Regions from separate parts of the Streptomyces sp. R41 genome, predicted to be linked through region 3. Evidence: predicted binding sites of a transcription regulator. Region 3 holds the regulator's gene; each other region holds the start of a gene.

Region 1 (10,112 bases), 1.2 Mb from region 3:
TCGGTGACGATGAGGCCCACACCCGCGGCGGCGCGGCGGGCGTAGTACCCGACCACGTCCTCCCCCGGGACGCCGCCCGGCGAGAACTGCCGGGTCATCGGGGCCATCACGATGCGGTTCGGGACAGTCAGGCCGTTCAGGGAGACGGGGCGGGACAGGATCTCGGCTGCGCGCGAGGCGGCGGTGGCAGTCACGAAGGGGGCTCCTCGGAGAGGTCGATCAGACGTCGAGCGGTCAAGGGATTCCAGGCGGTATGTGCACATGCATCGACCGCCCATGAACGTCAACTGTCCCGCCCGTCGCAGCATTCCGCCGCCCAACGGCCCGCCCCTGTGATCCCGCACACGCGCGACGGGAGCGCCCCGGACCCGACCCCGACGGGAGCACTCCCGCAAACGCCCGAGGGCGGCACCCCCTGGGAGTGGGGGTACCGCCCTCGAAACGTAAGGACAGTGATCAACCAGAGGCCGATCAGAAGTCCATGTCACCGCCCGGCATGCCGCCCGGAGCGGCCGCGGCGGCCTTCTCCGGCTTGTCGGCGATGACGGCCTCGGTGGTGAGGAACAGCGCGGCGATGGAGGCGGCGTTCTGCAGGGCAGAGCGGGTCACCTTCGCCGGGTCGATGATGCCCTCGGCGATCATGTCGACGTACTCGCCGGTCGCGGCGTTCAGACCGTGGCCGACCTGAAGGTTGCGCACCTTCTCGACGACGACGCCACCCTCGAGACCACCGTTGACGGCGATCTGCTTGAGCGGGGCCTCCAGGGCGAGCTTCACGGCGTTGGCACCGGTCGCCTCGTCACCCTCGAGCTCCAGCTTCTCGAAGACCGCGGAGGCCTGGATGAGGGCCACGCCACCACCGGCGACGATGCCCTCTTCGACGGCCGCCTTCGCGTTGCGAACGGCGTCCTCGATGCGGTGCTTGCGCTCCTTGAGCTCGACCTCGGTGGCGGCACCGGCCTTGATGACGGCCACGCCGCCGGCCAGCTTCGCCAGGCGCTCCTGGAGCTTCTCGCGGTCGTAGTCCGAGTCCGAGTTCTCGATCTCGGCGCGGATCTGGTTGACCCGGCCGGCGACCTGGTCGGCGGAGCCGGAGCCGTCGACGATCGTGGTCTCGTCCTTGGTGATGACGACCTTGCGGGCGCGGCCCAGCAGGTCCAGACCCGCGTTCTCCAGCTTGAGGCCGACCTCCTCGGAGATGACCTCGCCGCCCGTGAGGATGGCGATGTCGCCGAGCATGGCCTTGCGGCGGTCACCGAAGCCCGGGGCCTTGACGGCGACGGACTTGAAGGTGCCACGGATCTTGTTGACGACCAGGGTCGACAGGGCCTCGCCCTCGACGTCCTCAGCGATGAGCAGCAGCGGCTTGCCGGACTGCATGACCTTCTCGAGGAGCGGCAGCAGGTCCTTGACGTTGCTGATCTTCGAGTTGGCGATCAGGATGTACGGGTCGTCGAGGACGGCCTCCATACGCTCCATGTCGGTGGCGAAGTACGCCGAGATGTAGCCCTTGTCGAAGCGCATACCCTCGGTGAGCTCCAGCTCCAGACCGAAGGTCTGGGACTCCTCGACGGTGATGACGCCTTCCTTGCCGACCTTGTCCATGGCCTCGGCGATGAGCTCGCCGATCTGGGTGTCGGCGGCGGAGATGGAGGCCGTGGAAGCGATCTGCTCCTTGGTCTCGACGTCCTTCGCCTGCTCCAGCAGGGCGGCGGAGACGGCCTCGACGGCCTTCTCGATACCGCGCTTGAGGGCCATCGGGTTGGCGCCGGCGGCTACGTTGCGCAAACCCTCGCGGACCAGCGCCTGGGCCAGGACGGTCGCGGTCGTCGTGCCGTCACCGGCGACGTCGTCCGTCTTCTTCGCGACCTCCTTGACCAGCTCGGCACCGATCTTCTCGTACGGGTCCTCGAGCTCGATCTCCTTGGCGATGGAGACACCGTCGTTGGTGATCGTGGGGGCGCCCCACTTCTTCTCGAGGACGACGTTGCGGCCCTTGGGGCCGAGGGTCACCTTGACGGCGTCCGCGAGCTGGTTCATGCCGCGCTCGAGGCCTCGCCGCGCCTCCTCGTCGAACGCGATGATCTTGGCCATGTGAAGTGGTCCTCCCGGACGGGGTGGATTGCTCCGGATCGTGCCCGCGCCCGCGACGGACGGCCTGCAAGCCCTGTGGTTCCTTGCCCCACCGGCTTGCGGGCCTCACTGGCCCGATCCAAGTTCTGTCACTCTCACTGGGAGAGTGCTAACGCCAATGATTAGCACTCGACCCCGTCGAGTGCAAGGTGCGCTCGCGCAGCGAGCTCGTTGAGGGGTGATGGTCGGGCGACGGGCGGGCGCAAGCGCCTCTCACGAACGGGGGCGGGCCCGGCGGGTGGTTCGGGGGGCGCGAACGGGAGCGGGTCCGGCGGGGGGTTCGGGGGGGCGCGAACCGGAGCGGGCTCGGGAACGCACGAGGGGCCCGCACCCCTGGTGGGATGCGGGCCCCTCGGCGTGAGTGCGTCGGTGGCCGTTCGCGCCGGGATCAGACGGCGAGCTTGACCATGTCCGCCTGCGGACCCTTCTGGCCCTGCGAGATCTCGAACTCCACTCGCTGACCCTCTTCAAGGGTGCGGTAGCCGTCCATCTGAATCGCGCTGTAGTGCACGAAGACGTCCGCACCACCGTCGACCGCGATGAAGCCGTACCCCTTCTCCGCGTTGAACCACTTGACGGTGCCCTGAGCCATGCCTAACTCCCCTATTACTGGCCCTTGCACAGATCCACACTTCGCGGATCCGGGTCAGACCTCACCCCCCAACGGTTGGGGGTGTGCGCCGGAACGCGTCGACCGCGGCTGAATGTATCTGTCCAACTGCCGTCTGCAACAGGTCAATCGGACGAGAATTCTGGGCACGGCCGATCGGGAATATGCGGAGAATTTGCGCAGATTCAGGGCAAGTCGGGCCCCATAAATGCCATAAACGGCTCAAAAAGGCGGGGCACTTTGGCTACTTCTTGTCGGGTGTCGCGCAGATACTCATATGCGTCCGGCATGAAAGGCGAAGCAGCTTCCCCAACTGTACCGCGCTCAACCATGCAGAATTGCCCCCTCCGTTTCTCTCACGGAGGGGGCAATTCGATGAACTCTTAGTGATGAGCGTTACCTACGGTAACAATCTCACCCTGGGTGATGGATCAGCCGCCGGCGACGGCCGGGATGATCGACACGCCCGCGCCGTCAGGCGTCGCCGTCTCCAGGCCCTGCTCGAACCGCACGTCGTCGTCGTTGACGTACACGTTGACGAAGCGGCGCAGCTTGCCCTGGTCGTCCAGAACGCGCGCGGAGATACCCGTGTGGTTCTTCTCCAGGTCGGCGATGACCTCGGCGAGGGTCCCGCCCTCGGCCGTCACCTCGGCCTGTCCGCCGGTGTAGGTGCGCAGGATGGTGGGGATGCGGACGTTGACGCTCATGATGCGAGGCCAGCCTCTCGGAAGGAGTCCAGGTTCGGGCGGATGGTCGCGGTCAGGCCGGTGCCGGCCACCGCGTCCAGGGTCTTGAGGCCGTCGCCGGTGTTGAGGACGACCGTGGTCAGGGTCGGGTCGAGGAGGCCGTTCTCGATCAGCTTCTTCGTGACGCCGAGGGTCACACCGCCCGCCGTCTCGGCGAAGATGCCCTCCGTGCGCGCGAGGAGCTTGATCGCGTCGACGACCTGCTCGTCGTTGACATCCTCCACCGCACCGCCCGTGCGGCGCGCGATGTCGAGCACGTACGGCCCGTCGGCCGGGTTGCCGATGGCGAGCGACTTGGCGATGGTGTTCGGCTTCTGCGGCCGTACGACGTCGTGTCCGGCCTTGTAGGCGACGGAGACCGGCGAGCAGCCCTCGGCCTGGGCGCCGAAGATCTTGTACGGCTTGTCCTCGACGAGGCCGAGCTTGATCAGCTCCTGCAGACCCTTGTCGACCTTCGTGAGCTGGGAGCCGGAGGCGATCGGGACGACCAGCTGGTCCGGGAGCCGCCAGCCGAGCTGCTCGCAGATCTCGTACGCGAGGGTCTTCGAGCCCTCCGCGTAGTACGGCCGCAGGTTGACGTTGACGAAGCCCCAGCCCTCGCCGGCCGGGTCGCCGATCAGCTCGGAGCAGAAGCGGTTCACGTCGTCGTAGTTGCCCTCGATGCCGACGAGCTCGCCGCCGTAGATGGCGGCCATGACGACCTTGCCCTGCTCCAGGTCGTGCGGGATGAACACGCAGGAGCGGAAGCCGGCGCGGGCGGCGGCAGCACCGACGGCGCCGGCCAGGTTGCCGGTGGAGGAGCAGGAGAGGGTGGTGAAGTTGAAGGCGCGAGCGGCCTCGATGGCCTGGGCGACCACGCGGTCCTTGAAGGAGTGCGTCGGGTTGCCGGAGTCGTCCTTGACGAAGAGCTTGCCGGCGTCGACGCCGAGCTCGCGCGCCAGGTTGTCGGCCTTGACGAGCTTGGTCCAGCCGGGGTTGATATTCGGCTTGTCGGCGACGTCCGCGGGGACGGGCAGGAGGGGCGCGTAGCGCCAGATGTTCGCGGGGCCCGCTTCGATGCGCTTGCGGAGTTCCTCGGTGTCGTAGGCCGAGAAGTCGTACGCGATCTCCAGCGGGCCGAAACACTCCTCGCAGGCGAAGACCGGGCCGAGCGGGACGCGGTGCCCGCACTCGCGGCAGGAAAGCGCGGCGGCGGGGCCGAGGTCAACGGCGTCTACGGTGTTCGTGGTGCTTGCAACAGTCTGCGCAGCCATGGAGGCGAGGCCCTTTCTCCTCATCTTCCTCACGACGCACTTCGCCGTGAGACGGATTTGGCACCTTCCCTAGCCGGGAGCCTCGCCACGTCAACGTGACAAGACCGGCTGGAGGGTTGCCGGGGCTTCAACGGGCCGTATCCCTCTGCCCCTCTGGATGAGCGGTATTCGGTTGTTGAACTATCGATCACCATGCGCGCCGATGATCTACGCAATGCGATGGTCATCCGCGTTGTTCAAGACTGTAACCGAAGGCCAGGACAGTTGAGATAGTCGTCCGAACCGCGAGATGGATCACACCGTGAGACACCGGGTGATCAGACAGTGAGGAGCCGCAGACTGTGCTGAAGGAAGTTGAGCGCTGGCTGAGCACACGCTCCTGGTCCGTGACCGATCGCCCGCTCCACCAACTCATGGCCGCCAAACGCACCACAGGGTCGACGGTCAGTGTCGTACTGCCCGCTCTCAACGAGGAGGAGACCGTCGGCGAGATCGTCGCGATCATCCGCCACGATCTGATGCAGCAGGTGCCCCTCGTCGACGAGATCGTCGTCGTCGACTCGGGCTCGACGGACCGCACCTCCGAGGTGGCAGCCGCCGCGGGGGCGAGAGTCGTGCACCGCGACGAGATCCTGCCGCGCATCCCGACCGTGCCCGGCAAGGGCGAGGTCCTGTGGCGGTCGCTGCTCGTGACGAGCGGGGACATCGTCTGCTTCATCGACGCGGACCTCAAGGAGTTCTCGTCCGACTTCGTCTCCGGGATCGTGGGCCCGCTGCTCACCGAACCCGGCGTGGACCTGGTCAAGGCGATGTACGACCGCCCGCTGGGCCAGGCGGCCGGCCAGGGCGGCCGCGTCACCGAGCTGATGGCCCGCCCCCTGCTGAACATGCACTGGCCGCAGCTCGCGGGCTTCGTCCAGCCGCTCGGCGGCGAGTACGCGGCCCGCCGCTCCCTGCTCGAACAGCTGCCGTTCCCCGTCGGGTACGGCGTCGAGCTGGGCATGCTCGTCGATGCCCTGCACCTGGTGGGCCTGGACGCCTTGGCCCAGGTCGACGTGGGCGTGCGCAAGCACCGCCACCAGGACGGACAGGCGCTGGGCCGCATGGCCGCGGCGATCTACCGCACGGCCCAGCTGCGCCTGGCCCGCGGCCACATGATCCGCCCGTCACTCACACAGTTCGAGCGGGGTGAGGACGGCTTCGAGCCGCGCACACACTCCGTTGACACGGAGGAACGCCCGCCGATGTCCGAAATCACCGAGTACGTGAAACGAAGGGCCGCCTAGCCCCGCGCCCTTCAGGGGCGCGGGGCTGTGAACTGTGACATATGCGGCTCCGCCACCTGGGCGCGACCAGCCCCCACCGGCCGGCAGATCGCATACGACCCCGCAGACGGCCGACGGGAACGTTTGAGCGTTTCGACCGAGGGCTAGGTTTCGTGTCATGGCTTCAACGCACGGTGCCCACCGGATCCTGGTCGCCTCCAACCGCGGCCCGGTCACCTACGAGGTGCGCGAGGACGGCTCGCTGCACGCCAAGCGCGGTGGCGGCGGGCTGGTCTCGGGCCTGTCGGCGATCGGGCCGGACGCGGGCGCCCTGTGGGTGTGCTCGGCGCTCGGCGACGGGGACCGCGAGGCGGTGCGGCGCGGGGTCGGCGAGGACGGCGTACGGATGCTGGACATCGACGTCGCGACGCACGCCGACGCGTACAACGGCATCGCGAACTCCGTGCTGTGGTTCGTCCACCACATGCTCTACCAGACACCGCTCGAGCCGGTCTTCGACGCGGAGTTCCGGCGCCAGTGGGCGTCGTACGAGGCGTACAACCGCGCGTTCGCCGAGGCGCTGGCCGACGAGGCGGCCCAGCGTGCCGTGGTCGTCGTACAGGACTACCACCTGACCCTGGTGCCGGGGATGCTGCGCGAGCTGCGCCCCGACCTGCGGATCGGGCACTTCTCGCACACGCCGTGGGCGCCGGTGGACTACTTCCGGATGCTGCCGGACGACATCGCCGAGCAGGTGCTGCGCGGGATGCTGGGCGCGGACCGGCTCGGTTTCCTCACCCGCCGCTGGGCGGACGCGTTCACCGCGTGCGCCGCCGAACTCGTCGGCGGGCTCGGTGACACCCGGGTCGGCGTGCACGGGCTCGGCGCGGACGCGGACTTTCTGCGGCGGCGCTCGCACGAGGCGGACGTCGACGAACGGATGGCCACGCTGCGGGAACAGATCGGCCCGGACCGCAAGGCGATCGTGCGGGTCGACCGGACCGAGCTGTCGAAGAACATCGTGCGCGGGCTGCTGGCCTACCGGCAGCTCCTGGAGGACCACCCGGCGTGGCACGAGCGCGTCGTGCACGTCGCCTTCGCCTACCCGTCCCGGCAGGACCTCGCCGTGTACCGGAAGTACACGGCCGAGGTGCAGCTTCTGGCGGATGAGATCAACTCCCGGTACGGGATGGCCGGTTGGACCCCGGTGGTCCTGCATGTCAAGGACGACTTCGCACGCTCTCTGGCCGCGTACCGGCTCGCCGACGTGGCCCTCGTCAACCCCATCCGGGACGGCATGAACCTCGTCGCCAAGGAGGTGCCCGTCGTCTCCGACGAGGGGTGCGTGCTGGTGCTGTCGCGGGAGGCGGGGGCGTACGAGGAGCTGGGCGAGGACGCGATTTCTGTGAATCCGTTCGACGTGATCGGTACCGCCCGCGCGTTGCACGAGGCGTTGTCCATGTCCCTCGGCGAGCGGGCCGAGCGTACGAAGCGGCTGGCTGCCGCGGCGACTGCTTTGCCGCCGGCCCAGTGGTTCCTGGAGCAGCTGCACGAGCTGGACGCCTGATCGCACGGCGCCCGACGTTGGTCGCTGTGCCCATCCCCCGTGGGACGGATGGGCAGAGTGGTAGCAGCGGAGTCCAACCGTGGCCTCCGTTTGTCCATGGGCCCCGTATGTCAGCCCTGGCCACCTTCCGCGCATGGCTCTCTGGCGTACGCGCATACTCACGGTGATCGCGGTGGCGGCTCTGCTGCCCACTGGTGTGGCCCTCGCGAAGACCTCCTCGGGCACGACGTACTACCTGGACTGCGGGCGGGGTGACGACGGCGGGTCCGGGACCTCGGTGGGCGGGGCCTGGCGGTCGCTCGCCAAAGCGAGTGGCCATGTCTACGGCCCCGGCGACCGGCTGCTGCTGAAGCGGGGCACGAGCTGTACCGGTGTGCTGGCGCCCGAGGGTGGGGGCGCACAAGGGGCGCCCGTGCGGATCGACACGTACGGCAGGGGCGCGAAGCCGCATATCGAGGGCGCCGGCGCACGCGCGGCCGTGCACCTGGTGAACACCGAGCAGTGGGTGATCCGGAATCTGGACATCTCCAACACGGGGCCCGCCACCACCACCGACCGCCGGGCCGGCCTCCTCGTGCGGCTCACCGACTACGGCGTCGCCCACGGCTTCACCGTCGACGGCGTGGACGTGCACGACGTCAACGGCGCCGACTTCAAGGACCCGGACCCGAGCGGGGGGATTCTCTTCTCGGTGCGAGGGTCGGCCGTCCCGACCCTCCCCCACTGCCTTTAAGGGCGTGGGGGGACCCCCAGACGGCGTACGCGTCGCGAACTCGACCGTCCGGCACGTCGACCGCACGGGAATCGGGACCTCGTCGACCTGGGGCCGGCGACCCGAGCACCCGAACGGGCCCGGCACCAGCTGGCAGGCCATCACCGGCCTGAGCGTAAGGAACAACAGGGTCTACGACGTCGGCGGCGACGGGATCGTCGTGCAGACCGCCCAGGGCGCCCTGGTGGAGAAGAATTACGTCGACGGCTTCAACATGCGTTCCGCCGGTTACAACGCCGGGATCTGGGCGTGGAACTCGGACGACGTGCTCTACCAGTACAACGAGGTCACCGGCGGCCATGGAACGCGTGACTCGATGGCGTACGACATCGACGGCGGCAACAACCGCGACGTCTACCGCTACAACTACTCGCACGACAACGAGGGCGGCTTCCTGCTGGTCTGCAACGGCGTCGGAATGACCACGAACGGCAACCGCGTGCACGACAACATCAGCGTGAACGACCGCAATACGACGGCCCCTTACGGCGTCGTGTCGGTCGTCTGCGCGGCGACGACCGACACGCAGGTGTACCGGAACACGATCGTCACCGAGCACGCCGACACCGCGCTGGTGTCCGACAACGGGCCCACCGAGGTCACCTTCCGCGACAACATCTTCGTGGGGGCCGACGGAGGAACCCCTATCTCGGACACGGTCAGCACCTACTCCAACAACCTCTACTGGCACACCGCGCAGGACCGGGACACCGCCGCGGTGAACGCCGATCCGCTGTTCGTGTCGGCGGATCCGGCGAGCCCGTACGACGTGCGGCTGCGGGCCGGTTCGCCTGCGCGTGGTGCCGGATCGGTGACCGGGGGCGGACCGGACTACTTCGGGAACCCGGTCTCCGCCCCCTCCAACATCGGTGCAGATCAGTCCAGTTGAGCCGCGAGCGCGGCCAGCAGTCGTACGACTCCGGACGGGCCGTCCACCACCAGGTCGGCCCGGTCGGCGAGTTCGGCGACCTCGGAGCTGCCGCTGCAGACGAGGAGCCCGGGGATGCCGTCGGAGCGCAGCTTGTCGACGGCGGCGAAGGCGGGCAGGTCGCCCAGGTCGTCACCGGCGTACACGACGGCTTCGGCGCCGATCTCGCGGGCGTACTCCAGAAGGGCGACGCCCTTGTCCATGCCCGGCGGGCGCAGCTCCAGGACCATGCGGCCCGGCTCGACGATCAGGCCGTGCCGGGTGGCCAGGTCGGTGAGGGGCTCGCGCAGGGCCTCGAAGGCGGCTTGCGGGTCGCTGGCACGGCGAGTGTGGACGGCGACGGCGCGCCCCTTCTCTTCGATCCAGGTGCCCTGCCACGCGCCGATCGTGTCCAGGAACCCGGGCAGCTCGGCGCGGACGGCGGCGACGCCGGGGTGCGGGGCGGGGGCGCTGACCGTGCCGCTCACCGCGTCCCAGCGTTCGGCGCCGTAGTGGCCGAGGACGACCAGGTGCTCCAGGCCCGGTACGCCCGCGAAGCCGCCGTGCCGGACCGCGACGCCGGCCGGGCGGCCGGTGATCACGGCCACGGAGGCGACCTTCGGGGCGAGGGCCGCGAGGGCGGGGACCGCGTCGGGGTGGGCGCGGGCCTGTTCGGGGTCGGGGACGATCGGTGCGAGGGTTCCGTCGAAGTCCAGCCCGATGACCGCCCGGGTGGGCCTGGCGAGGATGGCGTCGAGGCCGTCGCGTCCGGCGGGGGTCGCTGGCGTCGGCAAGGAGTCCGTGGACTCCGGGGATTCCGGATGGCTGCCCATACCCCGACCCTATCCGCGCGGCGCCG
Region 2 (10,112 bases), 2.7 Mb from region 3:
CACGGCGGCGATGACCAGGCCGTGTACGCGGTCGCGCGCGAGGATCTCGACGACTGGGAGCGTGAGCTCGGCCGGACCCTGCCGAACGGCGTGTTCGGCGAGAACCTCACGACTCAGGGGCTCGACGTGTCCGGCGCCCGGATCGGCGAGCGCTGGCGGATCGGCTCCGAGGTCGTCCTGGAGGTCACCTGCGGGCGCATCCCCTGCCGCACCTTCCAGGGGCACGTCGGCGAGAAGGGCTGGGTGAAGCGCTTCACGGAGCAGGGCGCGCCCGGCGCGTATCTGCGGGTGATCGAGCCCGGCGAGATCCGCTCCGGCGACCCGATCGAAGTCGTGCACCGGCCGGACCACGACGTCACGGTCGCCGTCCAGTTCCGCGCCGTCACGACCGAACAGGCCCTGCTGCCACGGCTGTTGGCGGCGGGCGAGGCGCTGCATCCGGAGTCGCTGGCGAAGGCGGAGAAGTACGTGGCGAAGTACGGCGCGTAGGACCTGGTCGATCGCCGTGCGCAGAACTCGTGGAGCAAGGCCGGGCGTTGGGTGGCACAGGGCGCCGGGTGCCTGGTCAGGTCACTAATCTTGCGCCATGACAACGGCTCTGATTACGGGATCGACCGCGGGCATCGGCGCCGCCTTCGCGCGGCGTCTGGCGGCTGACGGGCACAACCTCGTGCTGGTGGCACGCGATACGAAGCGGCTGGCCGAGCAGGCCACCGAACTGCACGACCGGCACGGCATCGAGGCGGAGGTGCTGACGGCGGACCTGGCGACCGACGACGGCATCGAGGCGGTGGCCACCCGCCTCGGCGACCGCAAGAACCCGGTCGACCTGCTGGTCAACAACGCGGGCTTCGGCAACAAGGGCCGCTATCTCGACGTACCGATGGCCGACGAGCTGAAGATGCTCAAGGTGCACTGCGAGGCGGTGCTGCGGCTGACCTCGGCGGCGACCGAGGCGATGCGGGAGCGCGGCCGGGGCGGGGTCGTCAATGTCGCGTCGGTGGCCGCGTTCGTGCCGCGGGGTACGTACGGGGCGTCCAAGGCGTGGGTCGTGCAGTTCACGCAGGGCGCGGCGAAGGACCTGGCGGGCAGTGGCGTACGGCTGATGGCGCTGGCGCCCGGCTTCGTGCGCACCGAGTTCCACGAGCGCGCCGGCATGGGCACGGACAACATCCCCAACTGGATGTGGCTCGACGCCGACAAGCTGGTCGCGGCCGCCCTCGCGGACCTGGCCCGCGGCAAGTCGCTGTCCATCCCGGACCCGCGCTACAAGGCGCTGATGGGCTTGGTGAAGGTGACGCCGCGGGCGCTGCTGGGCGGAATCACGTCGAAGACGGGACGGAAGTACGGACCGCAGTGACAGCGGAAGTTGAAGGCGGAAGTACGGTCCGGCGGGAGCCGGTGTGAAGTACACATGAGGTAGGTGGTGTCGCCCCTCCGGTGGGAAGATGAGGGTGTTCAACCGGACCCAGGGGGCCGGAGGCGGCGCCATGACATTCGTACAGCTCATCGACTGCAAGACCAGTCGGTTCGATGAGATGAACCGGCTGATGGACACATGGGTCGAACAGACCAAGGGCAAGCGGACCGCGACGCACAACTTGATCGGCAAGGACCGGTCCGACGCCACCCACTTCGTGGAGATCGTGGAGTTCCCCTCGTACGAAGAGGCGATGCGGAACTCGAATCTTCCCGAGACCGACAGGATCTTCCGGGAGATGGTGGCGCTCTGCGACGAGATGCCGACGTTCACGGACCTGGACGTGGTCCGGGACGAGCAGCTCTACGCGGCCAACATCCGCAGGTTCTTCGAGACGGTGGCCACCAAGGGTGAGCTGCCGCCGCTCAACGACCTGATGGCGGAGAGCTACCACGACCACGACCCCGCCAACGAGCAGGACACCATCGGACTCGACGCGATGCAGCGCGAGATCGGGATGTGGCGCGGCGGGTTCGACTTCACCTTCACGCTCGACGACCAGATCACCGAGGGTGATCGCGTCTGCACGCGGTGGACTTGGAGCGGCACCCACAAGGGCGACTTCATGGGGATCCCCGCGACCGGGAGGCAGGTCGGCATGACCGGCGCGACCATCTTCCGCTGCGCGGAGGACGGGAAGATCGCCGAGGGCTGGTGGCAGTACGACCGGCTGGGGCTGATGGCCCAACTCGGTGCGCTCGACGCGCTGGAGACGTGACTCGATCGACGCCCGGGAGACGTAGCCCGACAGGCCTGGCCCGACGCATGAAGAAGCCCCCGTTCCCTGCGGAACGGGGGCTTCTTCATGAAGCGGTGCCTCAGTGGGAGTGCCCGTGGCCGTGGCCGTGACCGGCGTCGGCCTCCTCCTCGGCCGGCTTCTCGACGACCAGGGTCTCGGTCGTGAGGAGCAGGGAAGCGATGGAGGCGGCGTTCTCCAGGGCGGAGCGGGTGACCTTGACCGGGTCGATGACGCCGGCCTTGACCAGGTCGCCGTACTCACCGGTGGCGGCGTTGAAGCCCTGGCCCTTGTCGAGCTCGGCGACCTTGGAGGTGATGACGTAACCCTCCAGGCCGGCGTTCTCGGCGATCCAGCGCAGCGGCTCGACGGCGGCCTTGCGGACGACCGCGACACCCGTGGCCTCGTCGCCGGTCTTGCCGAGGTTGCCCTCGAGGACCTTCACGGCGTGGACGAGCGCGGAGCCACCACCGGAGACGATGCCCTCCTCGACCGCGGCGCGGGTCGCGGAGATGGCGTCCTCCAGACGGTGCTTCTTCTCCTTCAGCTCCACCTCGGTGGCGGCGCCGACCTTGATCACGCACACGCCGCCGGCCAGCTTCGCGAGGCGCTCCTGGAGCTTCTCGCGGTCCCAGTCGGAGTCGGTGTTCTCGATCTCGGCCTTGATCTGGTTGACGCGGCCGAGGACCTCCTCGGAGCTGCCCCCACCGTCGACGACCGTGGTGTCGTCCTTGGTGACGGTCACGCGGCGGGCGGTGCCGAGCACGTCCAGGCCGACCTGGTCGAGCTTGAGGCCGACTTCCTCGGCGATGACCTGACCGCCGGTGAGGGTGGCGAGGTCGCCCAGCATCGCCTTGCGGCGGTCGCCGAAGCCCGGGGCCTTCACCGCGACGGCGTTGAAGGTGCCGCGGATCTTGTTCACGACCAGGGTCGACAGGGCCTCGCCCTCGACGTCCTCGGCGATGATCAGCAGCGGCTTGGAGGCGTTGGACTGGATGACCTTCTCAAGCAGCGGCAGCAGGTCCTGAATGGAGCTGATCTTGCCCTGGTGGATGAGGATGTAGGGGTCCTCGAGGACGGCCTCCATGCGCTCCTGGTCCGTCACGAAGTACGGCGACAGGTAGCCCTTGTCGAAGGCCATGCCCTCGGTGAAGTCCAGCTCCAGACCGAAGGTGTTGGACTCCTCGACGGTGATGACACCGTCCTTGCCGACCTTGTCCATCGCCTCGGCGATGAGCTCGCCGACCTGCGGGTCCTGGGCGGACAGACCGGCGACGGCGGCGATGTCGGACTTCTCGTCGATCGGCCGCGCGGTGGCGAGGAGCTCGTCCGAGACGGCCTTGACCGCCGCGTCGATGCCCTTCTTCAGCAGCGCCGGGGAGGCACCCGCGGCGACGTTCTTCAGGCCCTCGCGCACGAGCGCCTGGGCGAGCACGGTGGCGGTGGTCGTACCGTCACCCGCGATGTCGTTGGTCTTGGTCGCCACCTCCTTCACCAGCTGGGCACCGAGGTTCTCGAACGGGTCGTCGACCTCGACCTCGCGGGCGATGGTGACACCGTCGTTGGTGATGGTGGGAGCGCCGAACTTCTTGTCGATGACGACGTTGCGGCCCTTGGGGCCGATCGTCACCTTCACCGTGTCGGCAAGCTTGTTGACGCCGCGCTCAAGGGCGCGACGGGCGTCCTCGTCGAACTTCAGGATCTTCGCCATAGGAGCGGTTCAGCCCTCTCGGAAATCTTGGGAGAACGAACTGCGCCCCCGGCGCCCGGCTTCATAAGGTCGCGGGGGCCAGGGGCGCAGTTCACTGCAAAACTGGGTGAATTACTTCTCGATGATCGCGAGCACGTCGCGAGCCGAGAGGACGAGGTACTCCTCGCCGTTGTACTTCACCTCGGTGCCGCCGTACTTGCTGTACAGCACGACGTCGCCGACAGTGACGTCGAGCGGAAGACGGTTACCGTCCTCGAAGCGGCCCGGGCCCACGGCAAGGACGACGCCCTCCTGGGGCTTCTCCTTCGCGGTGTCCGGGATGACCAGGCCAGAGGCCGTGGTCTGCTCGGCGTCGAGCGGCTGGACCACAATGCGGTCCTCGAGCGGCTTGATGGCAACCTTGGAGCTGGCGGTCGTCACGATCCGACCTCCCCCTTCGGAGATCTCACGGGGTTAACTGTCTGAGGTGGCGACCGGTGGATCCGTCGTCGCGGGTGCCGGACCTGCCCGTCGCTATTGGCACTCTCCAGGGGGGAGTGCCAGACCTGAGACTATGACTGCGATTAGCACTCGGTCAAGCGGAGTGCCAGAAGCCTCCGGCGCGCCGCGAGGATTCTGCTCGCCGCGGGTGGATGTGTGCGCCGTCAGAGGTAGTCCTCGAGGCGGGCCACCGTGAATCCCTGCGCCTGGACGCGGCGCAGCAGCCGGGTCGTCGAATCGATGAGCGTGACATCGTCGGTGTCCTCCGGACGGGCGAGAACGATGTCGCCGGGCCGCAGCCGGTCACCCTCGGCGTACCGCAGCCCTTCCGCCCTCATCGACGCGCGCCACAGTACGACCGCCGCGACCCCGCAGTCCCCCGCCGCGCGCAACGTCGTGCTGTCGTACCGGCCGTACGGGGGCCGCAGCAGCCGGGGCCGGATGCCGAAGCGCTGTTTGAGCTTGTCCTGCTGGCCGCAGATCTCGGCGCGCTGGCCGAGGTACGGCAGGCCGCGCAGGGTGGCGTGGTCGAGGGTGTGGTTCTGCATGTCGGCGCCGACCGCGCGCAGCTGCGCGAAGTGTCCGTACCCCGGTCCGACGACACTGTCCGTGAGGAACACGCTGACCGGCAGCCGCAGTTCACGGACCATGTCGACGAACCGCGGATCGCGCTCGGCGCCGTCGTCGTACGTCAGGAAGACCACCTTGTCGCGGGTGGGGACATGGTCCACGACGGGCGGCAGTCCCGGACCCGCGGTGCGGGCGGTGGTCCGGGCGGGTGGTTTCGGCGCCCGGGCGAGCGGGGCGGCGAGCCCCCAGCGGCGGTACGCCGACTCGCGCGGCCGTACTTTCTGCGCCGCCTTCTTGCCCAGCCGCTCGATCGGGTCGACGGACTGCGCGCAGCCGCTCAGCAGAGCGGCCGCGAGCAGCCCCGCGACCAGTCGCCGCACCCTCACAGGTAGTCCTCCAGGCGGGCCACCGCGTATCCCTCGTCCGTCACTTTCTTCATGAAGCGGCGGACCATGTCGGGCATGGTGCCCTGCCAGTCGTTCCGGCCGCGGAAGTGGGTGAGGACGATGTCGCCGGGGTGCAGGTCCTGGTCCCACTCGCGGTACTCCCAGTGGTCGACGAAGACTTCCTCGTCCCAGATGGGCGCGTACTTGATGCCGCAGGACTTGGCGGCGCGCAGGGTGTCCCGGTTGTAGTTGCCGTACGGGGGCCGGAAGACCGTCGGGCGCTTGCCGAACTGCTTCTTCATCACGGACTGCATGCCACAGATCTCGTACTTCTGCTCCGCGTACGAGAGTCCGGGCAGGTAGGGGTGGTGGAGCGTGTGGTTGTTCAGCGTCATGCCCCGGTCGCGCATCTTCCGGAAGTACCCGTAGTCGTCCTTGATCAGGTAGTTGCTGAGGAAGGCGGTGTACGGGATCTTCAGATCGCTCATCATCCGCAGGAACTTCGGGTCCTTCTCCTCGCCGTCGTCGATGGTGAGGAAGACGACCTTGTCCTTGGTGGGGATGGTGGTGAAGACCGGGGGCAGGTCCAGCTCCTCCTGGTCGTCGACCTCGAATCCCTCGCGGGCCCTGATCACCGGCTTCTTGGCGGGCGCGGGCGGGGCCGTCAGCGGCGTCCTGGCCAGTCCCCAGCGCTTGGCCGCGGCGGCCCGCTGGGCCTGCGCGAGGCGGAGCTTGGCGGCGTACGAGTAGAGGGCGCGGGCGGGGGGCGCCTTCATCGCCTGCTGACCGGGGGCCGGCCGCACGCCGTCACCGTCGGCGCAGCCGGAGACGAGTGCGGCGAGAGCGAGCACGGCGACCGCACCGCGGAAACCGGCGCCGCGGGAACGGGCGCACCCGCAAAAGCCGGCGCCCGCGCGGGAACCGGCACCCCCGCGGGCGCCGAATCCACCGCGAAGCCGCGTCCCCTTCGCCCTGTTTTTATCATTTTGTCGTACAGGTCGCATGGCGCCGGATCCTCCCAGGTCATGCGTCGCACCAGGCCCCGACACCGCCGCCGGAGCGCGCACCATCCACCGACTGGCCCACAATGGCCCGGTGAACGACGTCTCCTTCGCCTCCCTGCTCACCCCCGAGGGCCGCGCCCTGCTCGACGAGGTGCGGGGCACCGAACCGGCACAGGAACTGGCCGTCGCCACCCGGCTGCGCCGCGAGTATCCGGCCGAGCTGGTCTCGGCGGCCCTCGGGCAGGCACGGCTGCGCCAGCGGGCGGCGGCGAAGTTCGGGGCGAAGGACGCGGAGCGGATGTTCTTCACCCCGCACGGGGTCGAGCAGTCGACGCGGACGAGCGTGGCGACCTACCGCGCGCAGCGGTTCCGGGCGCTGGGCATGCGCTCCGTCGCCGACCTCTGCTGCGGCATCGGCGGCGACGCCATCGCGCTGGCCCGCGCCGGGATCCGGGTCCTCGCCGTCGACCGCGATCCGACGACGGTGGCGGTCGCCCGCGCGAACGCCGACGCGCTCGGTCTCGCCGACCTCATCGAGGTGCGCGAGGCGGATGTCACGGAGGTGGACACCGCGCCGTACGACGCGGTCTTCGTGGACCCGGCCCGGCGGGGCGGCCGTGGCCGGATCTTCGACCCGGAGGCGTATTCGCCCCCGCTGTCCTGGGCGGTCGCAGCGGCCCTGAAGGCGCCGCTCGCCGCGCTGAAGATCGCCCCCGGCATCCCCCACGAGGCGGTCCCCGCCGAGGCGGAGGCCGAGTGGATCTCGGACGGCGGGGATGTGAAGGAGGCCGTGCTGTGGTTCGGCACCGAACCCGGTCTGGTGCGGGCCACGCTGCTGCCGGGACCACGCGAGCTGCGCGGCCGCGGGCTCCCGAACCCTCGAGTCCGGCCACTGGGCCGCTACTTGTACGAGCCCGACGGCGCCGTCATCCGCGCCCATCTGGTCGCGGAGGTGGCCGATGACCTCGACGGCGGGCTCATCGACGAGACGATCGCGTACGTCACGGCGGACGAGCTGCGCCCGACGCCGTACGCGACCGCGTACGAGATCACCGACCAACTCCCCTTCAACGTGAAGAAGTTGAAGGCGCTGCTGCGGGAGCGTGAGGTCGGGACGCTGACCGTGAAGAAGCGGGGGTCGGCGGTGGAGCCGGAGGAATTGCGCAGGAAGGTCAAGCCGCAGGGGCCCAACTCGGCCACGGTCTTCCTCACGCGGGTGGCGGGGGCGCCGACCATGCTCGTCGGCGCCCCCGCCCGGTCGGCTACCGGGTGACCGTCGTCCGCAGCGACCCGAGGTCCGGGCGAGCTCCGGTCTCCGGGGACGGTGCCGTCGAGTACGCCGAACTCGCCGTCGGCTCGAGGCCGTTGTAGTACGGCGTGTAGTCCCACTGGCTGCTGCTCGCGCTGATCGCCGCGCCCGCGGAGTTCAGCGCCGCGGTCGACACCGAGCCGGTGCCGCCGAAGACCGCCAGGTAGTTGAGGTTCGCGGCGCCTCTGACCAGATAGTTCTTGGTGTCGGCGGGCAGGGCGTCGACGCTCGTCCACAGCAGGGGGCCGAAGACGTTTATCGCCGAGGCGGCCGAGGTGCCGCCCCGCCAGCTGTCGACGGAGGCGAGCGCGGCGTTGGCCGGGCCGCCCCACCAGAAGCGGGCGAGCGCGGCGGCGGTGCCCTCGTGGGTGGACGCCGTGACCGGGTAATAGGTGTACGTCGACGGCCAGTTGGAGAACGACGTGTGCGTCAGGGCGTACTTCGCCGAGCCGCCGACCGGGATCATGTACGTGTCGCGCGGGTCCAGGCCGTTGAGGTACGACTTCACGGACGAGGTCAGCGAGTTGCCGTCGTTGAGCACGACGACCGCCTTGCTGCTCGTGCCGTCCGCGCCGGCGGCCGCCGCGGCGGCGAGCGCCGAGTGGTAGTCCGTGCCGGTGGCGATGAAGACGTAGTCCGGCGCGCTGGTGATGGACTTGGCGACGGCGACCGAGGTCGAGTAGCGGGACGTGCCGGCCAGTCGCTTCGGGGTGAAGCCGAGCGAGGAGACCTTCGAGGAGACGCTGCTGCTCAGGATCGACGTACCGCCGACGAGGTAGACGCTCGCGCCGGGCTTGAGGACCCGCTTGAGCTCGCTCTGCACGGACGAGGACAGCGAGCTGCCCGAGGTCAGCAGGACCGGCCCGTGCTTCTTGCCCGCGAGCGCGGGGGCCGTCAGCGCGTACGACGAGCTGTCCTTGGAGACCAGCACGGCGGACGAGGCGTTCATCAGGCCCGACTCGCTCTGGCCGACGGTGTTCCAGGTCCAGCGGGACGCGGCGATGTTGCTGCCGTAGACGTCGGCGCCCCAGACCCGGCCGACGCCGTTCTTGCGCAGCGGCTGCCAGGCGAGGTCCCACTTGGCCGTGGTGGGCGTGTCGTAGAGGACCTTGACGGTGCCGGTGTCGACGTCGAGGACGTGGTCCTCCGTCGCGAAGTCGGGCGAGGGCGTCTGCAGGTGGTACGCCAGCCAGGTGCCGTCGGGCGACCAGGCGGGCTTCCAGATGTAGCCGGTCTCGTCCGTCGCCAGCTGGGTCGCGCCGGCGCCGTCCACGCCGACGGTGTACAGCTTGCCGCCGACCGTGTAGGCGACCTTGGTGCCGTCCGGGGAGATGGCCGGGCCGTTGGCCTTGCCGTCCACCAGCTTGGTGAAGGCACCGGTCGCTCCGTCGTAGAGCCATACGGCGCCGAAGCGGTAGTCGCCGCTGCAAGTGCTGCCCGAGCGGATGAACACCAGCTTGCCGTCGATCGCGCCGCTGGGCTGGGTGTCGCAGCCCTCCTGCGCGGTGGCGAACAGGTGCTGCTGCTCACGCGTGCCGTCCGGCGGCGCCACGCGCAGGCGCCCGCTCAGCGTGAACACGACCCGGCTGCCCCGCCCCCAGAAGGTCGGGTCGTCGGCGAGGATCGTGTTGGTCGTCTTGACCGGGAGCTCCACGGCGCCCGTGAAGTCGTGGCGGACCACGTTGACGCGGCCCGTGGTCTGGTTGACGTAGGCCATGCGGCTGCCGTCGGGCGACCAGTCGGGCTTCATCGCGTTCTTGAGGCGCTGGACGGGCGCGGTGCCGTTCTCGTACATCTGCGAGACGGAGCCGTCCACGTCGCCGGTGAGGATGCCGTTGGCCGCGGCCCAGCCGGGGGTGTCGGCCGACGCGCCCGGCGCGAGCAGGGCCACGGTGCCGGCGGCCAGGGCCGTGGCGGCGGTGAGCGCGACGAGTCTGCGGCGCGCGGAAGATCGGGCCGATCTGGCCGATCTGACGGATCTGACGGATCTGGAAGATCGCAAGGATGTACCCCCCACAGGTATCGGAGTGCTGCCCACACCGCGGAAGGTGTCACGCCGGTTGCGAGGCAGCCGCGCAACTGTAAACCCTTACTGAACAGGAAGGGAATGGAGTCTCGCCAGCAACAGCTGCCGCTCCCGTTCGTTGCGTGCCAGATCGGCGGCCCGTGCGAGCTCTTGGCGCGCCTCCGTCGTACGCCCGAGGCGCGCCAGCAGGTCCCCGCGCACGCTGGGCAGCAGGTGGTAGTCGCGCAGGGCGGGTTCCGCGGCGAGGGCGTCGACGATCTCCAGCGCCTCGGCCGGCCCCTGCGCCATCGACACCGCGACCGCGCGGTTGAGCTCGACGACCGGGGACGGGGCGCGGGCGGCGAGCAGGCCGTAGAGGGTGGCGATGCTCTTCCAGTCGGTCTCCTCGTACGTGTAAGCGTGCGCGTGGC
Region 3 (10,112 bases):
TGCACTCTGGCCTCCGCCGGGCATCCGCTGCCCCTGCTCCTCGGGCCCGACGGTGATGTACGGGAAGTGGCGGGGCCGCAGACCCTTCTCGGCGTCTTCGAGGACGCCGGCTACACCTCGGAGACCTTCGAGCTGCATGCCGGTGACACCTTGCTGTGTGTCACGGACGGTGTGACGGAGCGGCGCAGTGGGGCCCGGCAGTTCGACGACGAGGACGGGCTCGCGAAGGCTCTGGAGGGCTGTGCGGGGCTGAGTGCCGAGCTGATCGCGGAACGGATCCGCCGGCTGGTGCATGAGTTCGGGGCGCGGCCGCCGGAGGACGACATGGCGTTGCTGGTGCTGCAGGCCGAGTAGGGGCACGGCGGTTTTTCGCCCCCTCCGCCCCTGCCCGTCCCGTACCTGGGGGCTCTGCCCCCAGACCCCCTGGGTTGTCTTCTCGGCGAGGGCCGGTGGGGGCGGGTCGCGCAGTTCCCCGCGCCCCTGACGGGGCACACCTGGGCATGGCTGTCCGTGCTGGACAATGGAAGACATGCCTTCCGCACTCCCCGATGGTGAGCCCGTCCCCGACGACGGGGCGTTGCCCGCGCACGCCCTGGCCGGGGCGGCCGAGCGGCCCCTCGGGTTCTACCTCCACGTGCCGTACTGCGCGACCCGCTGCGGCTACTGCGACTTCAACACCTACACGGCGACCGAGCTGCGGGGCACCGGAGGCGTGCTCGCCTCCCGCGACAACTACGCGGACACGTTGATCGACGAGGTCCGCCTCGCCCGCAAGGTCCTCGGCGACGACCCGCGCTCCGTCCGCACGGTCTTCGTCGGCGGCGGTACGCCGACCCTGCTGGCCGCCGACGATCTCGTACGGATGCTGGGGGCGATCCGCGACGAGTTCGGGCTCGCGGACGATGCGGAGATCACGACCGAGGCGAACCCGGAGTCGGTGGACCCGGCGTACCTCGCGACCCTGCGCGCGGGGGGCTTCAACCGGATCTCCTTCGGCATGCAGAGCGCCCGGCAGCACGTACTGAAGGTGCTCGACCGCACGCACACCCCCGGCCGCCCCGAGGCCTGTGTCGCCGAGGCCCGCGCGGCGGGCTTCGAGCATGTGAACCTCGACCTGATCTACGGCACGCCCGGCGAGTCCGACGACGACTGGCGCGCATCGCTCGACGCGGCCCTCGGCGCCGGTCCCGACCACATTTCCGCGTACGCCCTGATCGTCGAGGAGGGCACCCAGCTCGCCCGCCGCATCCGCCGTGGCGAGGTTCCGATGACGGACGACGACGTCCACGCGGACCGCTACCTCATCGCCGACGAGGTGATGTCGTCGGCAGGCTTCGACTGGTACGAGGTGTCGAACTGGGCCACCTCCGACGCCGCTCGCTGCCTGCACAACGAGCTGTACTGGCGCGGCGCCGACTGGTGGGGCGCGGGTCCCGGCGCCCACAGCCACGTCGGCGGCGTGCGCTGGTGGAACGTGAAGCATCCGGGGGCGTACGCCGCCGCCCTGGCCTCCGGCCGCTCCCCGGGCGCGGGCCGCGAACTCCTCTCCGAGGAGGACCGCCGCGTCGAGCGCATCCTGCTCGAACTGCGGCTGCGCGAGGGCTGCCCGCTGTCCCTGCTCAGGCCCGACGGGCTGGCCGCCTCCCGCCGCGCACTGTCCGACGGACTCCTCGAACCCGGCCCGTACGACGCCGGTCGCGCCGTTCTCACCCTGCGGGGGCGGCTGCTGGCCGACGCGGTGGTGCGGGACCTGGTGGACTGAGGCGCCCGGCTGGGGCCGGGGGCGGTGCGCTTACCGGCACTCGCAGGCGCAGGGTGCCGCTGTTTGCGCGACGGGCGCCGCCCCAGCGGCACGACCGCCCACGGCTGCGTACGGCTGCCACAGCTGCGTACGACCGCCCACAGGTGCGTATGGCTGCCACGGCTGCGTACGACCGCCCACAGCTACGCCGGTGCGGTCACGAAGTCGATCAACTCCTCCACTCGGCCCAGGAGTTCCGGCTCCAGGTCCTTGTAGGAGCGCACCCGGGACAGGATGTGCTGCCAGGCCGCGCCGGTGTTCTCCGGCCAGTCCAGGGCGCGGCAGACGCCCGTCTTCCAGTCCTGGCCGTGCGGGATCCGGGGCCAGGCCCGGATGCCCACGGAGGACGGCTTCACCGCCTCCCAGATGTCGATGTACGGGTGGCCCAGCACCAGGGCGTGCTCGCTCGTGACCGACTCCGCGATGCGGGACTCCTTCGTGCCGGGGACGAGGTGGTCGACGAGGACGCCCAGGCGGGCGTCCGGTCCCGGCGCGAAGTCCGCGACGATCGACGGGAGGTCGTCGATGCCCTCCAGGTACTCGACGACGACGCCCTCGATGCGGAGGTCGTCGCCCCAGACGCGCTCGACCAGTTCGGCGTCGTGGCGGCCCTCCACGTAGATGCGGCCGGCTCGCGCGACCCGGGCCCGCGCCCCGGGGACGGCGACCGAACCGGAGGCCGTGCGAGTGGGACGTACTGGACCGGCGGCGGGGCGGACCAGCGTCACCGCCTTGCCCTCCAGGAGGAAGCCGCGCGGCTCCAGCGGGAACACGCGGTGCTTGCCGAAGCGGTCCTCCAGGGTCACCGTGCCCGCCTCGCAGCGGATCACCGCGCCGCAGAAGCCGGTGCCGGGATCCTCGACCACCAGGCCTGGGTCCGCGGGGACCTCGGGCACGGCCTTGGGCTTCTTCCACGGCGGGGTCAGGTCCGGAGAGTACTGGCGCATTCGGATGACGATAGGAGAAGCTCCCGGCCCGCTACGAAGACACGCCGAAACGTCTGGCCAACGCGTCCCGCTGCGCACGGACAAACGCCGCATTCACCGCCGCGCCGTGTCCTGGCACGTACACCGCGTCCTCCCCGCCCAGGTCGAGCAGCCGGTCCAGGGCCGCCGGCCAGTGGGACGGGACGGCATCCGGACCCGCCTGGGGCTCGCCCGACTCCTCCACCAGGTCACCGCAGAAGACGATCTCCGGGGAGGACGGCGACCCGGGGACCAGCACCACCAGGTCGTAGCACGTGTGAGCCGGGCCGACGTTCGCCAGCAGGACCTGGGTGCCGCCGCCCAGGTCGAGGGTCCACTCGCCGGACACCAGATGGCGGGGGTGGACCAGGAGGTCCGCGGCTTCCTCCGCCTCGCGCGGGTCGAGACCGTTGCGCACAGCGTCCGCGCGCAGCTCGTCGCGGTCGTGCGCGAAGACCGTGTCCAGGCCGACCGCCCCGAACACCTCCACCCCGGCGAACGCCGCCGCCCCGAAGACATGGTCGAAGTGGGGATGCGTGAGTGCGAGGTGCGTCACTCTGCGGTCGTCACCGAGGAGCCGCCGTGCCTCGGTCCGCAGCTGCGCGCCCTCCCGCAGGTTCGACCCCGCGTCGATCATCAGCGCCGCGCCCTCGCCCAGCACGAGCCCGGCCGTGCAGTCCCAGGCCGGAAGCCGCCGCCGCCCGACCCGGGGCGCCAGCCGTTCCCACCCGAGCTCTTCCCAAGTCAGCCTCATACGGAGACGCTAGCCGTGAGAGCCTGCCAGGCACGACATCGCAGGCCCGCCCTTGCCGGGGCCGTACCTCACCGCCGTACACTGGGCCGGGGAACGCTGGCACTCTTGTGCGCTGAGTGCCAGGCCGAAGGCCACGAACAGCGCGGGGAAGACTTCTGGAGGTGTGCGCGATGCTCAGTGAACGCAGGCTCGAGGTGCTCCGCGCCATCGTCCAGGACTACGTGGGCACCGAGGAGCCGGTCGGTTCCAAGGCGCTGACGGAGCGGCACCGCCTCGGTGTCTCGCCGGCGACCGTGCGCAACGACATGGCCGCGCTGGAGGACGAGGGCTACATCGCCCAGCCGCACACCAGCGCCGGGCGCATCCCCACGGACAAGGGCTACCGGCTCTTCGTCGACAAGCTCGCGGGCGTCAAGCCGATGACCGCGCCCGAGCGGCGCGCCATCCAGAACTTCCTCGACGGCGCCGTCGACCTCGACGACGTCGTCGGCCGGACCGTACGGCTGCTCGCGCAGCTCACGCGGCAGGTCGCCGTGGTGCAGTACCCCTCGCTGACGCGCTCGACCGTGCGGCACGTGGAGCTGCTGTCCCTCGCCCCCGCCCGCGTGATGCTCGTGCTGATCACGGACACCGGCCGGGTCGAGCAGCGCATGATCGACTGCCCGGCGCCGTTCGGCGAGACGTCGCTCGCGGATCTGCGGGCCCGGCTCAACAGCCGGATCGCGGGCCGCCGCTTCGCGGACGTCCCGCAGCTCGTGCAGGACCTGCCGGAGGCCTTCGAGGCGGAGGACCGCGGTACGGTCGCGACGGTGCTCTCCACCCTCCTGGAGACACTCGTCGAGGAGACCGAGGAGCGGCTGATGATCGGCGGCACCGCCAATCTCACCCGTTTCGGACATGACTTCCCTCTCACCATCCGGCCGGTGCTCGAAGCGCTGGAGGAGCAGGTCGTGCTTCTCAAGTTGCTTGGTGAGGCCGGGGATTCGAGCATGACCGTGCGAATCGGTCACGAGAACGCGTATGAGGGACTCAACTCCACGTCCGTGGTCTCGGTCGGCTACGGTTCGGGCGGCGAGGCAGTAGCCAAACTCGGCGTGGTCGGCCCGACCCGCATGGATTACCCGGGAACGATGGGAGCGGTACGAGCGGTGGCACGGTACGTCGGACAGATCCTGGCGGAGTCGTAAGTGGCCACGGACTACTACGCCGTACTCGGCGTGCGCCGCGACGCGTCCCAGGACGAGATCAAGAAGGCGTTCCGGAGGCTCGCGCGCGAGCTGCACCCGGACGTCAATCCCGATCCGAAGACGCAGGAGCGGTTCAAGGAGATCAACGCCGCGTACGAGGTGTTGTCGGACCCACAGAAGAAGCAGGTCTACGACCTCGGCGGTGACCCGCTGTCCCAGGCGGGCGGCGCGGGCGCGGGCGGCTTCGGCGCGGGCGGCTTCGGGAACTTCTCGGACATCATGGACGCCTTCTTCGGTACGGCGTCGCAGCGCGGCCCCCGGTCGCGTACGCGCCGTGGCCAGGACGCCATGATCCGGCTCGAGATCGAGCTGGACGAGGCCGCCTTCGGCACGACGAAGGACATCCAGGTCGACACGGCCGTCGTCTGCGCCACCTGTAATGGGGAAGGCGCGGCGCCGGGCACTTCGGCGCAGACGTGTGACATGTGCCGCGGTCGCGGTGAGGTGTCGCAGGTGACGCGGTCCTTCCTGGGCCAGGTCATGACCTCGCGGCCGTGTCCGCAGTGCCAGGGCTTCGGGACTGTCGTCCCCACTCCGTGCCCCGAGTGCGCGGGTGACGGGCGGGTGCGCTCCCGTCGGACGCTGACCGTGAAGATCCCGGCCGGTGTCGACAACGGCACGCGGATCCAGCTCGCGGGCGAGGGCGAGGTCGGCCCCGGCGGAGGCCCCGCCGGTGACCTCTACGTCGAGATCCACGAGCTGCCGCACGCCGTGTTCCAGCGGCGCGGTGACGATCTGCACTGCACGGTCACCATCCCGATGACCGCGGCGTGCCTCGGTACGAAGGTGCCGCTGGAGACCCTCGACGGGCTGGAAGAGGTCGACATCCGTCCGGGTACGCAGTCCGGGCAGTCGATTCCGCTGCACGGGCGGGGCGTCACGCATCTGCGGGGCGGCGGACGTGGGGATCTGATCGTCCACGTCGAGGTGATGACGCCTACGAAGCTCGATCCCGAGCAGGAGCGGTTGCTGCGGGAGCTTGCCAAGCTGCGGGGTGAGGAGCGGCCGACCGGGCAGTTCCAGCCCGGGCAGCAGGGGCTGTTCTCGCGGCTGAAGGACGCGTTCAACGGTCGCTGAGGTGGGGTTTCTCGCCCCCTCCGCCCCTACCCATCCCGTAACTGGGGCTCCGCCCCAGACCCCCGGGTGTTTCTTTCACCGCGGGTGGGTGGGGGCTGGTCGCGCAGTTCCCCGCGCCCCTTGCGGGGCGCGGAAAATCCGCCTCGCGACCGCCCATCCCGGTGGCCTATGCCAGGCGGAAGGCCGGATTCGGACTTGTACGGAGGACGTGACAACATGCCGTCATGTCCTCCGCACTGACCGATCTCTTCCCTCACCCGATCGTGCAGGCCCCCATGGCGGGCGGCGTCTCCGTCCCGCATCTCGCGGCCGCCGTGTCCGAGGCCGGTGGGCTCGGGTTCCTCGCCGCCGGGTACAAGACCGCCGACGGCATGTACCAGGAGATCAAGCAGCTGCGCGGACTCACGGGCCGCCCCTTCGGCGTGAACCTCTTCATGCCGCAGCCCGAGTATGCGGACTCGGCCGCCGTCGAGGTGTACGCCAACCAGCTCGCGGGTGAGGCCGCCTGGTACGAGACCGAGCTCGGCGACCCCGACAGCGGGCGCGACGACGGCTACGACGCCAAGCTCGCCGTCCTCCTCGACAACCCGGTGCCGGTGGTCTCCTTCCACTTCGGCATCCCCACCCGCGACGTCCTGGACTCCCTGGCCCGCGCCGGCACGCTGACGATGGTCACCGCGACCACCGCCGAGGAGGCGCTGGCCGTGCAGCGGGCGGGCGCCGCCGCGGTGATCGCGCAGGGTGTCGAGGCCGGCGGTCACCAGGGCACCCATCGCGACAATCCGGAGACGGACGGCACCGGCATCGGACTGCTCTCGCTGATCGCGCAGGTCCGCGAGACCGTGCAGATCCCGATCGTCGCGGCCGGCGGCATCATGCGCGGCAGCCAGATCGCGGCGGTGCTCGCGGCGGGCGCGAGCGCGGCCCAGCTCGGCACCGCGTTCCTCGCCACCCCCGAGTCCGGCGCGAACGTCGTGCACAAGCAGGCGCTGACCAACCCCCTGTTCGTACGGACGGAGTTGACGCGCGCGTTCTCCGGCCGCCCGGCGCGCGGACTGGTCAACCGCTTCATGCGCGAGCACGGCCCGTACGCGCCCGCCGCGTATCCCGAGATCCACCACCTCACCTCCCCGCTGCGCAAGGCGGCCGCCGCGGCGGGCGACGCGCAGGGCATGGCGCTGTGGGCCGGGCAGGGCCACCGCATGGCCCGTGAACTGCCCGCTGGGCAGCTGGTGGAGGTGCTGAGCGCCGAACTCGCCGCCGCGAAGACAGCGTTGTCGGCGCTCCCGGAAGGGAACGGGGGTGCGGGCCGATGACCGCCCCGGTGTTCGTGGTCGATCACTTCGACGCGGGCGGCGGTGGACGCTACGTCCTCGACGGGCCCGAGGGACGGCACGCCGTCTCCGTGAAGCGGCTGCGGCCCGGTGAGGACGTCGTCCTCACCGACGGGGCCGGGCGCTGGGCGGACTGCGTGGTGCTGGAGACCGAGGGCAAGGACCGGCTGATCGTCCGGATGGGCTCGGTGGCCGAGGAGCCGGCGGAGGAGCCGCGCATCACCGTCGTCCAGGCCCTGCCAAAGGGTGACCGGGGCGAGCTGGCCGTCGAGACGATGACCGAGACCGGCGTGGACGCGATCGTCCCCTGGGCGGCATCCCGCTGCATCACGCAGTGGAAGGGCGACCGGGGTCTGAAGGCGCTCGCCAAGTGGCGGGCCACGGCCCGGGAAGCCGGCAAGCAGTCCCGGCGCGTCCGCTTCCCCGAGGTCGCGGACGCGATGTCGACCAAGCAGGTTGCCGCACTTCTGGCCACAGCGGATCTGGCGGCGGTGCTGCACGAGGACACTGAGCTCGGGACCGAGCCGTTCGCCACGGCCGAGCTCCCCTCCTCCGGGGAGATCGTGCTGGTGGTCGGCCCCGAGGGCGGGATTTCTCCCGAGGAGGTCGCTCTGTTCGTCGAGGCGGGTGCGAGGACGTTCCACCTGGGGCGTACCGTGCTGCGTACATCGACCGCCGGGACCGTGGCGGCGGCGCTGCTGCTGGCCCGTACCGGTCGCTGGTCCTGACACCCACGGGGGATCGCCTTGGAACTCGCCCAGGTACGGCTGCTCGTCTCGGACTTCGCCGTGTGTTACCGCTTCTACGCCGAGGTGCTGGGGCTCAAGCCCCAGTCGGGTGCGACGGAGGGGCCGTACGAGAAGTTCAGCCCCGCCACCGGGTCGGCGGGGATCGCCATACAGGACCGCTCCGTGATGGCCGAAGTCCTTGGTGAGCTGGGTGACTTGGCGAGTGGGCATCGGTCGTTGGTGGTGCTTCGGGTGGACGACCTGGACGCGTACTGCGAGCAGATCGCCTCGCGTGGCGCGACGATCCTGCACGGGCCTGCCCCCATGACCGACCGCATGCGCGTCGCCCACCTCAAGGACCCGGAGGGCAACCTGGTGGAGCTTCAGGAGTGGCTGCTGCTGCGCACCTGAGGTCCAGGCTTTCTTCGCCCCCTCCGCCCCTGCCCGTCCCGTGCCGGCCTTTCGGCTACGGACCGGTGGGGGCTTGTCGCGCAGTTCCCCGCGCCCCTGGCGGGGCGCCGTCCTCACATACGGGCGAAAAAACCCTCCTTCGGGTGGTCGTGGGGATCGTGGCCGCATGCGGTCTACCGTCGGTCGCGGGACAGTGGCAGGCTGCCGTCTATGGGGGTTTTGAGGCGGATAAGGCGTCGGACAGGGCGCCGGCAGGTGCTGGTGGCGGTGGGGCTCGGAGCGGCCGGAGTGTTCGGGGTGGCCGCGTGCGAGCCGACGGGCGGGCTGAGTTCGGCCACGGTGGCGTACACGACCGACCAGACCGCGACCAAGGAACTCGAACGACAGCATGTGAACGTGCGCTGGCTCAGCTGCACGGCGTCGTACGGCGGGGCCAACAAGGCCTACACGCCCGGCAAGACGCCCGCGCCGACCGTGAGCACCGTCGCCTCCGTCGACTGCCAGGGGCAGACGGACGACGGACGGGAGATCGTCGTCAAGGGCAAGGTCACCCGGGCCGTCGACGGCGCGTGCGTACGCGGGGACCTGCGCGCCACGGTCGGCGGCAAGGAGTGGTTCCACGTGAACGGTCTGGGGAACTGCAACGCCACGAACGCCCCCAACCCGCCCATCTCGTACCACCCCACGAACGGACAGCCCAACCCCACCGTCACCGTCACCGTGACGAAGACCATGTGGTGCAAGGGCGACCCGACCTGCTGGCCCTCCCAGGGCAAGTGACCTGCCCGGTGACCTGCCCGGCACACGCGGATCAAGTGATCGAAACCCCTTTCAAGGGTTGCGGTCGCTGCATAGGGTGATCGGGTGACAGAGTCCGCAGCCTCCGCGTATCTCCGGTTTCCGCATCTGCACGGCGAGTTGGTCGTCTTCACGGCCGAGGACGACGTCTGGGCCGCCCCGCTCGACGGCGAAGGCAGGGCCTGGCGGGTCAGCGCCGACAACGTCCCGGTGAACCATCCGCGCATCTCCCCGGACGGCGCGACCGTCGCCTGGACGTCCACGCGTGACGGGGCGCCGGAGGTGCACGCCGCCGCCCTGGCGGGCGGACCGTCCAAACGGCTGACGTACTGGGGGAGTTCGAAGACCCAGGTGCGCGGCTGGACCCCGGACGGTCAGGTGCTCGCGCTCAGCACCCAGGGGCAGGCGAGCCTGCGGCGCAGCTGGGCCCGGGCCGTCCCGCTCGACGGCGGCCCCGCGACGACCCTTCCGTACGGGCCTGTCGGCGACGTCGCCCACGGCGGTCCGGGTGTCGTGCTGCTGTCCGCGCCCATGGGGCGCGAGGCCGCCTGGTGGAAGCGGTATCGCGGCGGTACGGCGGGCAAGCTGTGGATCGACCGGGAGGGCGACGGGGACTCCGCATTCGTACGGCTGCATGAGTCGCTCGACGGGAACATCGAGTACCCCATGTGGGCGGGGGAGCGGATCGCCTTCCTGTCCGACCACGAAGGTGTCGGGGCGCTCTACTCCTCCCTCGCCGACGGGTCCGACCTGCGGCGGCACACGCCGATCGACCGGTTCTACGCCCGCCACGCGGCCACCGACGGCACGCGGGTCGTGTACGCCTGCGCCGGTGAGCTGTGGCTCCTCGACGACCTGGAGGGCGCCGAGCCGCGCCGGCTGGACTTCCGGCTCGGCGGCCAGCGCGTCGACCAGCAGCCGCGCCCCGTGAGCGCGTCGCGCTGGTTCTCCGCCGCCGCGCCCGACCACACCGGACGCGGCAGCGCGGTCTCCGTGC

What was found. The regulator HrcA, encoded in region 3, represses chaperone genes, less so after heat shock. The targets are predictions, from matches to a motif close to TTNGCACTCNGNNNNNCNGAGTGCNAA.
Region 1: the regulator HrcA is predicted to act here: its motif matches at 2,220-2,246, upstream of groL (chaperonin GroEL).
Region 2: the regulator HrcA is predicted to act here: its motif matches at 4,491-4,517, upstream of groES (co-chaperone GroES).

The regions. Positions count from the first base shown of each region.
Region 1 is NZ_CP163443.1:4,888,213-4,898,324, forward strand. Features, by position in the region: gene AB5J53_RS22345 (NADH:flavin oxidoreductase) at 1-194, opposite strand, end outside; gene groL (chaperonin GroEL) at 472-2,094, opposite strand; gene AB5J53_RS22355 (cold-shock protein) at 2,522-2,725, opposite strand; gene AB5J53_RS22360 (MoaD/ThiS family protein) at 3,175-3,450, opposite strand; gene thrC (threonine synthase) at 3,447-4,742, opposite strand; SAM riboswitch class I at 4,760-4,906, opposite strand; gene AB5J53_RS22370 (glucosyl-3-phosphoglycerate synthase) at 5,084-6,028, shown strand; gene AB5J53_RS22375 (trehalose-6-phosphate synthase) at 6,186-7,574, shown strand; gene AB5J53_RS22380 (hypothetical protein) at 7,708-8,307, shown strand; gene AB5J53_RS22385 (right-handed parallel beta-helix repeat-containing protein) at 8,312-9,235, shown strand; gene otsB (trehalose-phosphatase) at 9,223-10,086, opposite strand.
Region 2 is NZ_CP163443.1:6,378,565-6,388,676, reverse strand. Features, by position in the region: gene AB5J53_RS29385 (MOSC domain-containing protein) at 1-489, shown strand, start outside; gene AB5J53_RS29380 (SDR family NAD(P)-dependent oxidoreductase) at 587-1,360, shown strand; gene AB5J53_RS29375 (ester cyclase) at 1,491-2,198, shown strand; gene groL (chaperonin GroEL) at 2,299-3,927, opposite strand; gene groES (co-chaperone GroES) at 4,039-4,347, opposite strand; gene AB5J53_RS29360 (polysaccharide deacetylase family protein) at 4,572-5,363, opposite strand; gene AB5J53_RS29355 (polysaccharide deacetylase family protein) at 5,360-6,367, opposite strand; gene AB5J53_RS29350 (methyltransferase domain-containing protein) at 6,459-7,640, shown strand; gene AB5J53_RS29345 (cell wall-binding repeat-containing protein) at 7,630-9,678, opposite strand; gene AB5J53_RS29340 (RNA polymerase sigma factor) at 9,766-10,112, opposite strand, start outside.
Region 3 is NZ_CP163443.1:3,660,252-3,670,363, reverse strand. Features, by position in the region: gene AB5J53_RS17055 (SpoIIE family protein phosphatase) at 1-354, shown strand, start outside; gene hemW (radical SAM family heme chaperone HemW) at 530-1,762, shown strand; gene AB5J53_RS17045 (DUF3097 domain-containing protein) at 1,945-2,748, opposite strand; gene AB5J53_RS17040 (MBL fold metallo-hydrolase) at 2,780-3,520, opposite strand; gene hrcA (heat-inducible transcriptional repressor HrcA) at 3,691-4,707, shown strand; gene dnaJ (molecular chaperone DnaJ) at 4,708-5,844, shown strand; gene AB5J53_RS17025 (nitronate monooxygenase) at 6,069-7,160, shown strand; gene AB5J53_RS17020 (16S rRNA (uracil(1498)-N(3))-methyltransferase) at 7,157-7,906, shown strand; gene AB5J53_RS17015 (VOC family protein) at 7,925-8,317, shown strand; gene AB5J53_RS17010 (hypothetical protein) at 8,579-9,097, shown strand; gene AB5J53_RS17005 (S41 family peptidase) at 9,182-10,112, shown strand, end outside.